Linked DNA regions of Candidatus Ruthia magnifica str. Cm (Calyptogena magnifica). Each later gene encodes a partner of the first gene's protein in a complex. Links are inferred from orthologs where the notes say so. Each region holds a gene or a part of one and is shown in the gene's direction. Other genes may lie near its edges. The genes, in order: dnaX and dnaN.

Region 1 (8,531 bases):
TATCCAAATATTGGCACAATAAAAGTTTGAATACTCATCAAGATATTAAAAATAAAATCAAATTAGCGTTTACCCACCATAAGATGAAATCAATGAAACTTGGTTCACTTTTTAGAATTTTTACGTGCTAACGCGTTATAATCATGATAATAGATGTACTGTGGTAATTTATCAACTATCAAATAAGTTCAGACAAGCATTAAACAACTAAACAACTAATACTTTATGCAATATCAATTAATCATCAAACCATTGGTCATCCTTATATCTTCTCTTGTCTTAAATACTCAAGCAGTAATCTTTATCACTCCAAAAGCACCGAAAATATCTACTGCTGCTTATAGTATTGTTGATTATAATTCCGGAAAAGTCATTGCAAGTAGCAAACAACATGACAAGCGTGCACCAGCAAGTCTAACCAAACTAATGACAGCCTATGTTGTTTTCCAATTTATTAACGATGGTCGTATCAGCTTAGAAGATGAAGTACGTATCAGTAAAAAGGCGTGGAAAACAGGTGGCTCAAAAAGTTTTGTAGAAGTGGGCAAAAGCATTAAACTTGAAACATTGCTTAAAGGCATGATTATTCAATCTGGTAACGATTCTGCTGTCGCCTTGGCTGAACATATTGCAGGAACTGAAAGTACGTTTACCACTTATATGAATGAATATGCACGTCAACTTGGTATGAATAATTCTTGGTTTGAGAATGCTTCTGGCTTGCCAAACGATAATCAATACACCACTGCCGCTGATATAACACTATTAGCAATAGCAACGATCAGAGACTTTCCAAAATTCTATCAGTGGTACTCACAAAAAGAATTCACTTACCACGGCATTAAACAACGTAATCGTAATAAACTACTATGGAGCGATCATACAGTGGATGGTCTAAAAACTGGATTTACTAAAAAAGCAGGTTATAACTTAGTAGCCAGTGCTAAACGCGCTGGTATGCGTTTGATTTCTGTTGTTTTAGGGTCTAGTAGCGTGAACGCTCGAACCTCTCAAACACAAAAAATTCTTGATTATGGCTTTCGTTTTTTCGAAACTCAAACCATTAAAGATATCAAAAAAGAAGTGCCTATTGCCAGTGCAACCAAAGATACACTAAAGGTAGGTACATCAAAGGTAGGCAGCTTTACTCTAGTACGTGGCCAGTTTAAACTTTCAGACCAAGTGATTCAACTTGATACAGCTTTGTCAGCACCTATCAAAAAAGGTGATATTGTTGGAAAATTACTCATCCAATTTAGAGGTAAAACCATAGTAAGTATTCCACTAATTGCGCTTGAAAATATACAACAAGCAAGCTTTTTCTCTCGTATGCTTGGAGCTATTGGGTTTTAGTGATATTTTTAAACAACGAATTTATTGAAAAAAACCAAGCACATATTTCTGTGATGGATAGAGGTTTTTTGTTTGGCGATGGTGTTTATGAGATCATTCCTGTTTATAACAACAAAATATTTCACCTTAATGCACATCTATTACGCTTACAAGCAAGCCTTGATTCAGTCAAAATCAAAAACCCATATAATCTAAAAGAATGGTACAATATTCTGAGTAAACTTCTTGGCTTTTACGATAACAAAGAGCAATCAATTTATTTACAAATAAGTCGTGGTGTAAGTGATAAACGTAAATACAGTTTTAATGATTTAACACCAACAGTTTATATCGAATCTAATCCTTTACTAACCAAAACCAAGCAAGCACTTAAAGCAGGATTTTCAGCCATCACCCAGCCAGATATTCGCTGGCATCGATGTGATATTAAATCCACTTCTCTTTTAGCCAATGTCATGTATTTACAACAAGCAAAAGAAAAAAACGTTGAAGAAATTATTCTTTATCGAGACAATCAAGTGACTGAAGGTGCGACTTCTAATGTATTTATAATCAAAAATAACACGCTATTTACCCATCCGACTAGTGCTCACATCCTATCTGGCATTACTCGCGATTTAGTACTAAAAAGTGCAAGAGCATGTCATATTCCTATTAAAGAAACCTCATTTTCAATGAATGAGCTAAACATTGCAGACGAGCTATGGATTTCTAGCTCTACGCGTGAAATTATGCCCATTACCAAAGTTGATGGTAAGTTAATCAACCGTGGCAATATTGGTAATATCTGGAACTGTATTTATGATTACTACCAAAGTTTAAAAAATGTATGATGAACACCCTGATAAACTAGACATTTGGCTTAAAAATTTCTTTGGTCATCAAAATTTTGAATTCACACATGCAAGTGACGACGCTAGTTTTCGTCGTTATTTTAGAGTTCAGTATCAGCAAGAAACTTTTATTGCCATGGATGCACTTTCCTTAAAGGAAAATATTGGATCTTTTATCAAAATTGCTAAACTGCTTAACCGGCATAATATTCACGCACCAAAAATAATCAGCGTAGATTTAAAACAAGGTTTTTTACTATTAGAGGATTTGGGATCAACCACATTTTTACAAGCTTTAAATGGAAATTTTAATCTTGATTTATATAAAATAGCCATTAATGAACTCATCAAAATACAAACTATTAATACCAAAAACCTAGCACTTAAAAAATACGACAAACAACTGCTTAACGCTGAAATGCAACTACTAATAGACTGGTACTTACCAAAAATACTATCCAGTGCTCATCTTCAAAATTTGCAAAATATTTTTCGGTTATTGTCTGATAATGCACTCAATTCAGAACAAGTGTTTGTACATCGTGATTATCATTGTCGCAACTTAATGGCGCTAAAAGATAATGATTTGGGTGTGATTGATTTTCAAGATGCACTAATTGGTTCAAATACTTATGATTTATGTTCACTGCTTAAAGATGCTTACTTTGAATTGCAACCCTTTGAATTGCAAGCGCTTTTACAATACTACTATAACCAAGCTAATATTGATATTGAATTTCTTCAATTTGAAAAACAGTTTGAATTGATGGGATTGCAACGTCATTTGAAAATATTGGGTATCTTTAAACGTCTATCAATTAGAGACAACAAACACCAATACTTAAATGACCTACCATTGGTTAAAAAGTACGTACAACAAATAGCCAATAAATACCCAGAACTTGCAGTACTTAAAGAACTTTTATGTTTGGTATGATTCTAGCAGCAGGTCGAGGAAAACGCATGATGCCGCTGACTAAAAACATACCAAAACCTTTAATTAAGGTTCGTGATTTAACACTCATTGAACATTCAATTAACGCCTTAAAAAATTCTGGTATTACCAAAATAGTCATTAATATTTCACATTTAGGCGAACAAATTAAGTCTTATCTTGGTAATGGCTCAAAATTTGGTGTCAACATTCACTATAGTGACGAATCAAAAGGCGCGTTAGAAACTGCAGGTGGTATTATAAAAGCATTGCCTTTGTTAGGCATCAATCCTTTTGTTGTTATTAACAGCGATGTACTTTGTGATTATGATTTGTCAACTCTAACACTCCCAATAAACTCACTAGCTCACCTTGTACTAATTGACAATCCTAAGCACAATCCAGCAGGTGATTTTTCATTAAACAACACTCAATTAATCTTAGCAAACACAAAAACCTATACTTTTTCTGGTATTGGTATTTACCATCCCACTCTATTCAAGTTTTATTTATTTGAGAAAAAATTAGCACTTTCAAAGGTGTTAAAAGTAGCCATCGCTAAAAATCAAATTAGTGCAGAACACTATACTGGATACTGGCAAGATATAGGTACACCAAAACGTTTAGAATTAGCCAACAAATTAGTCAGACTAAATGTAAAATAACTTTTGATGGTATCAAAGGTATGCCGACAATGAATGGTTATGAAACCCGCCAGATCTGGAAAGAAGCAACGGTAATAACTTTTTTTGTGTTGGATTATATTTTTGGTGCTATCACTTTTAATATAATCAATCCTATTTTTTATGAGTGAGCACTATCAAGTTCTAGCTAGGAAGTATCGTCCGCATTCTTTTGTTAAATTGGTAGGTCAAACACACACCAAAAAAACCCTAATCAATGCACTTGATGCTAATAATTTGCATCACGGTTTTTTATTCACAGGTACACGTGGTGTTGGCAAAACCACGATTGCTAGAATTCTTGCCAAATCTATTAATTGTGAACAAGGTATTAGCTCAAAGCCTTGTGACAAATGCGCTACTTGTGTTGAAATTGACAAAGGTCAATCTATTGATTTAATTGAACTTGATGCTGCCTCACATACAGGGGTGGATAACATGCGTGATATTTTAGAAAATGCACAATATATGCCAAGCAAAAATCGCTATAAGATTTATCTTATTGATGAAGTGCATATGCTTTCCAAAAACAGCTTTAACGCGCTTTTAAAAACCCTTGAAGAGCCGCCAGAACACGTTAAATTCTTATTAGTAACCACAGATCCACAAAAACTACCCGTAACCGTTTTATCACGTTGCTTGCAATTCACATTACAACAACTGACTCATGATGAAATTCTAGAACAGTTAAAATTTATCATGAATGCTGAAGTACTAAGCTATGAAGAATCAGCTCTTGGTCAAATTGCTGATTTTGGTAATGGTTCAATGCGCGATGCACTGAGTTTACTTGATCAATCAATTTCTTATGGTAAAGGTACGGTAACTAACGCTGACATTAAAGCCATGCTGGGCTTGGTGCATCATGATGATATTATTAAATTAACAACACATTTATTTAGCCAAGATGCCAAAGCTGTAATTGATTTTATTAAAGACTTATCTCGCCGTGGTGAAAACCTTAGCAATGCACTTAAAGATTTAAGCTCGTTATTTCACAAAATATCTATTTCACAAATTGTTAATACTGAAAGCAACAAGACCATCCAAAATCTTAGCACACAAATATCAAACTTTGATTTACAAATTTTTTATCAAATGTCAATCAACGGCTCTAAAGATATGGCACTAGCCCCTAGTGAACAAATTGGATTTGAGATGACACTACTTAGAATGTTAGCATTTCGTAGTGACACTCAACCTAACACAGAAAAAAAAATGATAGAAATTAAGTCTGAAGTTAAAATATCAGCGCCAATTGAGGAAAAATTACAACCAAAAGTAGAAGAAAAACCAGGCATTACAAAACCCACTATACTTGACATTAACAATCAGCAACAATGGGAAACACTTATCCAGACACTGGAGTTTAAAAACGGTGCGCAAATATTGGTAAAAAATACACTGTTTGACAATACTAATAATGCAACGTTAACACTAACTCTAGATAATCAATTTGCTAATTTACTAAGTGATCAAGTACAAAAAAGCATGTTAACAACACTTAGACAAAAAAATTCAACATTAAATTTAGTGATTAATCTTGGCAAGCCCAATGCTCAAACATTGGCACAAAAACAAACTCAAGCGCATAATGAAAAAATGGCAAAAATACAAACACAATTTTTGAATGATAAAGGCGTGCAAAAATTAGAAAAAATATTCGATACAAAAATTAACATCAACTCAATCAAGAAGATTAATCATGTTTAAAGGTGGAATAGCCGGGACAATGAAAAGCCCAGAAAGTGCACAAGACAATATGAAAAAAGCATAAGCAGAAATCAAAAATCTATTCGCCACTGAAAAGCCACCTCAGTTCTGTTGAAATCATCCTAAACGGTGAATACATAATGATTGATATTAAAATCCTTAATGAAATAATGGATGATAATTTGATTGACAAGAATTATATTAATTTATCATTATTAAAACTTTCAAATAATGTTAAAGCATCATGAAAATATTCTAGAGTTTAACTCTTAAACATGATCGTTCTGTATTTCACTTTTTAATAGATGAAAAAACCGAAAATCTCATATTGAAAAACTAACCAAGTTAAAAAAGATGATTATTCCTTACTATCTATATTATCACCCAATAGTTCCAAGTTTTATTTAAAGCTTAATTTTGTGCAATATGATATAAAAAAAATTATGCAATTATTAGATGACAACTTTAAATTAATAAGAATCATCTCTGAAATTCACTCTCACCCAAATGGAAATACGTAAGATTTTAATTATTTTTTGTTTCACACACTGCTAATCTAAAAAAATTAAAAATTCTTCTGTGAATTTAATGATGATATCTTTTGGCCTAGTTTAAATAATCTCATCGATAAAAACTTTTATGGATTATGAGCGTATGATGACTAACTCATAAATTAATAACAACTTTAAAATGACTTCTATAATCTTCACAGAAAATTTGTAAGTCATTTTTTTAATTTCGTACCAACTTATTAAGTATCTGGCTTTTATTACTCACTTTTTCTTGACAAACCAACTCACACACCTGTGTACTTCGCATCATCTTTTATTCGCCATTATGTTGTCTGATACGTTTGCTAATATCATTACTAGTACCACAATAAAGCGGGTTGTTGACATAATGAAGTAAATACACAAACCAAGCTTTATTAACCAATTTAATTTTGATGATATAATATAATCAAGTGGTTTAATCTATCTTACTCTTTTAATGAAAAAAACTTACAATCCAGAACAAATTGAAGCAAAATTTCGTTCACTTTGGGAAGATAAAAACTTATTCTCGTCTGATTCAAATACCACCAGCAAAAATGCTTACTGTATTATGCTACCACCCCCAAATGTTACAGGTTCGCTACACATGGGTCATGCTTTCCAGCATACGATTATGGACATATTAACGCGCTATCATCGTGTAAATGGCGATCAAACCCTCTGGCAACCAGGTATAGACCATGCAGGTATTGCCACACAAATGGTGGTTGAGCGCCAATTAACAATGCAAGACATGACTCGTCATGAGGTTGGTCGGGATAAGTTTATTGATAAGATTTGGGATTGGAAGGCAAAATATGGTGGTACAATCACTTCACAAATGCGCAGACTTGGTTCGTCAGTTGATTGGAAAAAAGAGCGATTTACCATGGATGATGACTTGTCTAATGCTGTTAAAAAAGTATTCATACAACTTTTTGAAGAGGGACTGATTTATCGCGGCAAGCGCTTGGTTAATTGGGACCCAATATTACACACTGCTATATCTGACCTTGAAGTCATTAGCACCGAAGAACAAGGATCACTTTGGCATATGCGTTACCCTGTTACCAATACTGGAAAGGTGATAGTTGTTGCAACCACACGCCCTGAAACCATGCTGGGTGATGGTGCCGTTGCTGTTCATCCTGATGATAAGCGGTATACACATCTGATTGGCAAAACCATTGACTTGCCCTTAACTAATCGAAAAATCCCAATCATTAAAGACGATTATGTCGATATGGAATTTGGTACAGGATGCGTTAAAATCACCCCTGCTCATGACTTTAACGATTTTGAGATGGGACTACGCCATCATTTAGAGGTTATTAACATCTTAACTGATGATGCTAAAATTAACAACGTAGTTTATAGTTCTTACATAGGTATGGATAGATTTGAGGCTCGTAAGCAAATCATTCAAGATTTAGATAATCAAAATTTACTAGAGAAAATCGAGCCACATAAATCAATAATACCGCGTGGTGATAGAACAAATGCAGTCATTGAGCCTTATTTAACCAACCAATGGTTTGTTAAAATAAAGCCATTGGCCCAGCCTGCCATTGATGCGGTTAAAAATGGAGATATTCGTTTTATTCCTGAAAACTGGAACAAAACTTATTTTAACTGGATGGACAACATTCAAGATTGGTGCATTTCTCGCCAAATTTGGTGGGGACATCGTATTCCTGCGTGGTATGACGACAAAGGCAATATCTTTGTTGCAGACTCACTTGAACAAGCGCAAAAACAAGCAGGAGAAGGTGTAATACTCATTCAAGATGAAGATGTGCTTGATACTTGGTTCTCTTCAGCTCTATGGCCATTTTCAACACTAGGCTGGCCTAAAAAAACGTCTGATTTGTCACGTTTTTATCCAACCGATGTGTTGGTCACTGGCTTTGATATTATCTTTTTTTGGGTTGCTCGCATGATTATGTTTGGACTTAAATTTACAGGTAAGATACCTTTTAAAGACATTTATATCACCGGCTTAATTAAAGACGGACAAGGGCAAAAAATGTCTAAATTCAACGGCAATGTGCTCGACCCAATTGATTTAATTGATGGTATTACCTTGAGAGATTTACTTAAAAAACGCACGCAAGGGTTAATGCAACCCAAAATGGTAGAAAAAACCAAAAAACAAACCAAAAAAGAGTTTTCTGATGGCATTCCCGCCTTTGGTACTGACGCGCTACGCTTTACTTTTGCTGCCTTAGCTTCTTTTGGTCGTGATATTAAATTTAATTTAAAGCGAGTTGAGGGCTATCGCAATTTTTGCAACAAACTTTGGAATGCTTCACGTTTCGTATTGATGAAACTTGAAGGTGAAACCATTGATATTAATGCACAATTATCAACCGCTGATAAGTGGATTTTATCTCGTTTACAAAATACCAAAGCCAACGTTGAAAAGCACTTAAATGATTATCGCCTTGATTTAATGAGCCAAACTTTATATGAGTTTGTTTGG
Region 2 (8,437 bases), 510 kb from region 1 along the record:
GATGATATTCATTTAATTGCAGGAAAGGAAAAATCTCAAGAAGAGTTTTTTCATATTTTTAATTTCCTATTTAATGGTAAAAAGCAAATTATTTTTACCTGCGATCAATCGCCTAAAAACATAAAATCACTAGAAAATCGTTTAAAAACTCGATTTTCACAAGGTTTAAACCTACATTTAACTCCCCCAGAATTAGAGATGCGTGCTGCTATTTTGCTTAAAAAATCACAAAATAAAAGAATTAACATCAACTTAACAGAAGACACTGCTTTATTTATTGCTACTCATATTGCTTCTAATGTTAGAGACCTTGAAGGGGCTCTTCTTAAACTCAAAGCTTTTGTTGATTTTTCAAAAATAAATCATGATTTTATTTCTAAAGAGATTGTCGAAACAGCCTTAGGTGATTTAATCAAACCCCAAATTAAAAACATTGATATTAATGATATACAAAAAGAGGTGGCTAAACATTATGCTTTAACCATCTCTGATTTAAGTTCAAAATCTCGTAAACAACACATGGTACTTGCCAGACAAATGGCAATATTCATTTGCCATGAATTAAGTTCTTTATCACTAAGTAAAATTGGAAAACATTTTGGAAATCGAGATCATTCCACCGTTTTACATGCAATTAAAAAAATCAAAGAAAAACACCTAGAAAACATTGAAATAAAAAATGATTACGAGTTAATAAAATTAAAACTAGCTAACTTATAAACATATATACAACCAACTTATCTAACTAACTATGAACAACACTAATAACTTAAACACTTTACAAAATTTATACACATATCCACATTTTTTTACATAAAATACTTAAATTTTATCAATAGATTAAAACTTTATTTTTAAAAGAAAAATAACCATTATCAACATAAAATAACTACACTAATAATAATAATAACTTTCTAAAAAGGATTTTTTGATGAACATACAACTCACCGTTAAAGAACTACTTACCCCATTGCAAATAGTTATTAGTGTAGTTGAAAAAAAACAAAAATTACCTATTCTTTCTCATGTCCTTATCCAACTTAAAGATAATTTACTAACTTTAACTACAACCGACATGGAAATTGAAATAAGAGCCTCTCAAATTATAAAAAACCAAGAAGAAATTTCTTTTACTATTTATGCAAAAGACCTAATTGATATTATAAAAAAATTATCAGAAGATATAATCATTGAATTTATCATTGAAAGTTCTAAAATTTACATCAAAGTTAATAAAAATTCATTTGAACTCAACACATCCAATCATCAAGATTTTCCGTCATTACCAAAAATAAAAAACAGCGATATTATTAAAATAAAACGACATGTTTTAAAAGATTTAATTGAAAATACTAGTTTTTCAATGGGTAGCCAAGATATTAGAACTTACTTAAATGGTTTATATCTCGAAATTGACAAAAATAGCATTGTTGTTGTTGCAACTGATGGTCATCGACTTTCTATTGGAAAAGTAAAACAAACCCATAACTTATCCAATAAAAAATCAGTCATTTTACCAAGAAAAGCAGTGTTCGAATTAACCAAACTACTTAACAAAAATGGATATAAAGAAATTGACATTCATTTATCAGATAATTATTTTTATCTTATTAGTAATAACACGACTATTATTAGTCGATTAATTGATGGCAATTTTCCTAACTATTTACAAGTACTTCCAACAAATTTTAACAATATTATCATTATTAACCGCCTAGCTTTTCTAAACTCATTACAACAAGCCTCAATTTTTGTTGAAGAACGAACTAAAGGAGTTAAATTAGTATTTAAAAACTCTAAATTACATATTTTTTCACATTCTGAAAGAGGACAAGCAAAAACGCAAATTAATATTAAAAATTTTGATAAAGAAATTGAAATTGCATTTAATATTAATTACTTAATTTCAATTTTAGAAAAATTACACACCAATGAAATTAATATGATAGTTCCGGATGGAAAAAGCCAATCCTGCTTATTAAGTAGTATGAATGATGATATTTACCAATATGTTGTCATGCCTATGCGTATTTAATATTTGAATTATGATTGAAAAAACTAATGAATTAGTACACGAAAAACAAAATACCATATCTTTTTATATAAATTATTTTATTTAATTAAAATCAGATTAAACCAAAAAGTTTATACATTATATTATCCAAATTTTTAAATTAAAGCCATCATAAAAACAGTTTTAAATTTTTATTTAATTTAAAAGAAATATTTTGATAATATACTACTTTGTCCATGTTAAACATAACAGTATAAACCATAAGCAAACAGGATCTATCTGTTTGCATGGTATAATTATTTTATTTATTTACAGCGCTTATGTCGGAAAAACAATCACAAGAATATCAAGCTTCTAGTATTAAAATTTTAAAAGGATTGGATGCAGTTCGAAAACGTCCTGGCATGTACATTGGTGATACAGATGATGGTACTGGATTGCATCACATGATATTTGAAGTTGTTGATAATGCTATTGATGAAGCTTTAGCTGGATTTTGTTCAAAAATTAATATTACTCTTCACGAAGATCTATCAATTTCTGTTAACGATAATGGTCGTGGTATTCCTGTTGATATTCATCCTAAAGAGGGAATATCTGCAGCAGAAGTAATTATGACTATGCTCCATGCAGGAGGTAAATTTGATGACAACTCTTATAAAATATCAGGTGGATTACATGGCGTGGGTATATCTGTTGTTAATGCACTGAGTGAATGGGTTGAATTAACTGTGTACCGTAATGGTAAAATTTATTTTCAACATTATAATATTGGTGTACCTAATGAACCTATAAAAGTAATTGGAAAATCAGACAAAACAGGTACAACCATTCACTTTAAACCCAATGTTGATATTTTTTCAATTACTGAATTTAAATATGATATTTTAGTAAATCGTATTCGTGAATTATCTTTCTTAAACTTAGGTGTTCATATTCAAGTTAAAGAATTATCAACAGGAAAGAAAGATTTTTTTAAATATAAAGGTGGTATTAAAGAATTTGTAAGATATCTTAACAAAGCAAAAAATCCAATTTTTAATAATATTATTACAATCAATGCACAACGTGATGATATTGAAATTAATGTAGCATTACAATGGTCTGATTCTTATCAAGAAAATATTTATTGTTTTACAAACAACATTCCACAAAAATATGGGGGTGGTCACTTGGCTGGTTTTAGAGGTGCATTAACCAGAACATTTAATAATTATATTAATAATTCCAGCATTGCTAAAAAAGAAAAAATTTCAATTACAGGTGAAGATACTCGTGAAGGCTTAACAGCGATTATTAGTATTAAAATACCTAATCCAAAATTTTCATCACAAACCAAAGATAAATTAGTATCAAGTGAAGTTAGAGCACCTGTTGAATCAGCACTGAATGAAAAATTAAGTGACTATTTATTAGAAAATCCAATAGAAGCAAAAATTATTATTAGAAAAATTTTAGACGCTTCACATGCGCGTAATGCAGCTCGAAAAGCAAGAGAAATAATCCGTCGTAAAGGTATGCTCAATATCGCTGATTTACCTGGAAAATTAAGCGATTGCCAAACAAAAGATCCTACTAAAAGTGAAATTTTTTTAGTTGAGGGTGATTCTGCAGGTGGCTCTGCTAAACAAGGCCGTGATCGGCATACACAAGCTATTTTACCTTTAAAGGGAAAAATATTAAATGTTGAGAAAGTTCGCTTTGAAAAAATATTATCTTCAATAGAAGTGGGCACTTTAATTACTGCACTAGGTTGTGGTATCGGAAAAGAAGAGTACGATATTACTAAGTTGCGTTATCATAAAATTGTAATTATGACAGATGCGGATGTAGATGGTGCACATATTCGCACTCTATTATTAACCTTTTTCTATCGTTATTTACCAGAATTAATTGAAAATGGATATTTGTATATTGCACAACCACCTTTATACAAAATCAAAAAAGGTAAGCAAGAATGCTATTTAAAGGATAATCAAGAATTAAATGATTATTTATTACAAGAAGCAATTAATGATGCATATTTCTTTTTATCAAAAGAAACGCCTGCTATTTCAGGCATGGCATTAGAATCTTTAGTAAAAGAATATTACAAAATAAATACCATTATTGATAAATTGTATAAACGTTATAATTTAGCTCTACTCAAAGTAATTGCAAGTTCAACACCTATTGATGATTTAACCAATCAAAAAAATATGAACACTTGGTGTGCAAATTTAACTGAAAAATTAAACAAAGATATAACGCCAGCACAAAAACATATAGTTACTTTTAATGCTATTTCTAATGAAGTTGAGCATACATTATGCGTGTATGGAGTTAATACTGAACATAAAACACTAAATGCAGCATTCTTCAGTTCTCTTGATTATCAGGCCATTAAAGATTTTTCTAAAAAAATTGAAAGTATGATTACTCAAGAATCTTATATTGAAAAGAAAAATAAACAAGTCAAAGTTGATCGTTTTAGTCATGTAGTTGATTTTTTGATTAAAGATGCTAAAAAAGGTCAAAGTTTCCAAAGATACAAAGGTTTAGGTGAAATGAATCCTGAACAACTTTGGGAAACTACCATGGATCCTGAACAAAGAACCCTACTTAAAGTTAAAATTGAAGATTCTATTGTTGCTAATGAAGTTTTCTCAACCCTAATGGGTGATAAAGTCGAACCTAGAAGAAACTTTATTGAGAACAATGCCTTGTTAGTTGATAACTTATATTTTTAAAAAAAATAAAATACAAATAAGGAGACAAATATGTCAAAAAAACACCCAGTTATTGTAGTAATAGGCTCATCAGGTGCTGGAACAACCTTTATTAAACGTGCCTTTGAGCATATTTTTAGAAAAGAAAGTATCAATCCTTTGATTCTAGAGGGGGATAGTTTTCACAAATATGATCGAACCTCAATGAAGGAAAATGTTAAAAAACAAGAAGATTTAGGTAATAATTTCTTTTCTCATTTTGGTCCAGATGCTAATTTATTTGAAAAAATAGAACAAACTTTCAAAGATTATGGAAAAACAGGTAAATGTGACCGTCGTTATTATTTACACTCTGAAGAAGAAGCTGTCGAATACAACCAACGTTTAAGTACCTATTTAAGCCCTGGAGAGTTTACCCCCTGGAAAAAAGTAGATGATACTACGGATTTATTATTTTATGAAGGTTTACATGGTGCAGTAGTTACAGATGATATAGATATGGCACAACATGGTGACTTAAAAATTGGCGTTGTTCCCAGTGTGAATCTTGAATGGATTCAGAAAATTCATCGTGATAATGCAGAAAGGGGCTATTCAGAAGAAGAAATAGTTGATACCATTTTACGTAGAATGCCAGACTATATTAACTATATAACACCACAATTCTCTCAGACAGATATTAATTTTCAACGTGTTGCAACGGTAGATACGTCCAATCCTTTTATTGCTAGAGACATTCCAACACCAGATGAAAGTTTTGTGGTGATTCGCTTTAATGATTTAAACAAAACACCAGTTGATTTTGTATACTTATGTAGTATGATTAACAACTCATTTATGTCCAGACGCAATACTATCGTTGTTCCAGGTGGAAAAATGAGCATAGCAATGGAAATTATTCTTTATCCGATTATCAAAAAAATGATTAAAAATAAGTAAATTTTTCTTTTAAGCAGATACAAACAACATGAATCCATTTGAAACTAAATTTTAGTGATACTTTTAGAAAAATATCTTACTGTTAATATTTATTTCAAACTTCATTATAAATTAATTTTTCCTTATATTTTTTAGATCTGCTTAGACACACAATACTTTAAAAAAGTTCTATATAATATAGCTAGGTTTTTATAAAAGAGACACTCAGTGCTTATTATCCATAACTATCTATATTTATCAAGGTGCAACAATTAAGTAAATTTTGAGTGCGCAGATTCAAGTTTTTCTGGAACTTTAGTGATAATTTTTTCACATTTTTAACGCCATTTATGATTATAAATTTAGCTTTGTTCTTGCTAATATTATGTCAGATTGAATTTTTCTTTCTATTACTACACTATTTCTCTTAAAAGCAGAATTATAAGCGTTATAACAGTCAATATAAGTGAATAAATATTCAATGATGTTTATAGTTGTGGATAAAAAGAACTTGTTCAATATTACAATTTTCTACAGAAAGAAAAACCATATTAAAACCTTAGTCACGAACTTTCTTACAACTGAGAATTTAAACATAAAACACTTCTACTTTTTAAAGTAAGTCCTTGTTTTATATGTATTCAATAAAGACTTATTTAACAACAATATTAACTAATTTATTAGGCACGATAATCACTTTAACGATAATTTTACCTTTAGTAAATTTGGTAATATTCTCATTTGCCAATGTTTGTGCTTCAATTTGTGCATTATCTACATCAGTACTGAACATTAATTTAGTACGTAATTTTCCATTGACTTGAACAATGATTTGCATTTTATCTTGAACTAGTGCTGATTTATCAACATTTGGCCATGGTTCATTGATAATTGCTTTTATATTGCCTAATTTTTTCCATAAATAATGGCAAAGATGAGGTGCAATTGGACTTAAAGTTTTAAGTAGAATGTGGATAGATTCTTGACGGATCGCCATAGAAGTTTTGCTGGTATCATTAAATTTTGATAAGGTGTTACACAGTTTCATGAGTGCGGCAATAACGGTATTAAATAAATATCTACGGCTCATATTATCGGTAATTTTACTAAGTGTTTGATGGGTTTTTAGGCGTATGTCCTTTTGAGCTTTGTCAAAATTATTCAAAGTACCAATAGCATGACTTTTATGATCTTGGATAAAATCCATAATCAAGCGGTAAACCTTATTAATAAATCGATGTACACCTTCTAAGCCTGAATCACTCCATTCTAGGTTTTGGGTTGGTGGTGCGGCAAATAAGATGAATAAGCGCACTGTATCAGCACCATATTTTTCAATCATTTGTGCAGGATCAACAGTATTACCCTTGGATTTACTCATTTTAGCACCATCTTTGAGCACCATCCCCTGGGTGAGTAAATTTTTAAAAGGTTCGTCATTTTTAATAAAACCTTCATCACGCAATAATTTATTAAAAAATCGAGCATATAGTAAGTGTAAAATAGCGTGCTCAATGCCACCAATATACTGATCTACACCACCATTTGCTAGCCAATAATTAGCACGCTTATCTAACATTTTATCGTTATTATCTTTGCAAGTGTAGCGGGCAAAATACCAAGATGATTCAAAGAAAGTATCTAAAGTATCAGTTTCTTGTTGTGCCATCTTGCCACATTTTGGGCAAGTAGTTTGATAAAATTCTGGCATTTTTTTGATGAGCGAGCCAACACTATCAAAACTCATTACCTCAGGTAAGACAACTGGTAAGTCAGCTTCAGGCACTACCACTATTCCACAATTTTGGCAGTTAATAATGGGGATTGGACAGCCCCAATAACGTTGACGTGATATACCCCAGTCCTGTAGGCGGTAGTTTGTTTTTTTCCTACCTAAATTTTTATCTGTTAAGGTCTTAGCAATTTCGTTAAAGGCTTGGTCAAAATTCAAGCCGTTAAATTCACCTGAATTAAACAATACACCTTTATCTGTCATAGCATTTTTATCAATACTTATATTTTCATTAATAACTTTTTTTATGGCAATACCATATTTTTTTGCAAATTCATAATCCCTTTTATCGTGTGCAGGAACACTCATAACTGCACCCGTACCGTAGCCAATTAAAACAAAATTAGCAATCCAAATAGGCACATCATCGCTTGTAATTGGATGTATACATTTTACTCCTAAGTCAATACCTTTTTTATCTATGGTTTTCATTGTTTCTTTGGTGATTTGTATGGTTTTGCATTCGTCAATAAAAGCTTGAACTTGTGGATTATTTTTGCCAGCCTCAAGCGCAATAGGATGTTCACTAGAGATAACTAGGTAGGTAACACCCATGAGTGTGTCTGGACGAGTGGTGTAAACTTTAATCGAATCGGCATTATGTCTAGGAAAGTCAACCTCTAGGCCAACAGATTTACCAATCCAATTTTTTTGCATAGTTTTAACCGCATCTGGCCAACCATCGAGTTTATCTAAACCATAAATTAATTCATCGGCATAATTTGTGATACGCATAAACCATTGTGAGATTTTTTTTTTCTCAATCAGTGCATTAGAACGCCATCCACGCCCATCAATCACTTGTTCATTTGCTAATACGGTTTGATCAACAGGGTCCCAATTAACAATAGCATTTTTCTTATACACCAAGTCTTTTTCAAATAATTTAATGAATAACCATTGTTCCCAGCGATAATATTTTTGGTGACAAGTAGCAATTTCTCGTGACCAATCATAGCCAAAACCTAGTTTACTTAACTGATCTCTCATATAATCTATATTTTC

Evidence for each region.
Region 2: the proteins of dnaX (region 1) and dnaN are in contact, whole or in part, in a cryo-EM structure (PDB 8GIZ), measured with the Escherichia coli proteins. The link is inferred for Candidatus Ruthia magnifica str. Cm (Calyptogena magnifica) from one-to-one orthologs.

Annotation. Positions count from the first base shown.
Region 1 is NC_008610.1:509,900-518,430, reverse strand. Bases 3,285-6,221 are described here. They hold dnaX (DNA polymerase III subunit gamma/tau), read left to right. Parts: upstream 3,285-3,926; coding sequence 3,927-5,516; downstream 5,517-6,221. Other genes in these bases: murU (N-acetylmuramate alpha-1-phosphate uridylyltransferase MurU), read left to right, coding at 3,285-3,785. Outside these bases: RMAG_RS02355 (D-alanyl-D-alanine carboxypeptidase family protein), read left to right, coding at 226-1,353; RMAG_RS02350 (aminotransferase class IV), read left to right, coding at 1,353-2,186; RMAG_RS02345 (aminoglycoside phosphotransferase family protein), read left to right, coding at 2,179-3,123; more of murU, read left to right, coding at 3,111-3,284; RMAG_RS06240 (GIY-YIG nuclease family protein), read right to left, coding at 6,342-6,431; RMAG_RS02330 (valine--tRNA ligase), read left to right, coding at 6,507-8,531. UniProt on the Escherichia coli protein: Part of the beta sliding clamp loading complex, which hydrolyzes ATP to load the beta clamp onto primed DNA to form the DNA replication pre-initiation complex.
Region 2 is NC_008610.1:612-9,048, forward strand. The notes cover bases 141-2,983. They hold dnaN (DNA polymerase III subunit beta), read left to right. Parts: upstream 141-931; coding sequence 932-2,035; downstream 2,036-2,983. Other genes in these bases: dnaA (chromosomal replication initiator protein DnaA), read left to right, coding at 141-720; gyrB (DNA topoisomerase (ATP-hydrolyzing) subunit B), read left to right, coding at 2,335-2,983. In the rest of the region: more of dnaA, read left to right, coding at 1-140; more of gyrB, read left to right, coding at 2,984-4,743; RMAG_RS00030 (phosphoribulokinase), read left to right, coding at 4,774-5,661; leuS (leucine--tRNA ligase), read right to left, coding at 6,293-8,437. UniProt on the Escherichia coli protein: Confers DNA tethering and processivity to DNA polymerases and other proteins. Acts as a clamp, forming a ring around DNA (a reaction catalyzed by the clamp-loading complex) which diffuses in an ATP-independent manner freely and bidirectionally along dsDNA.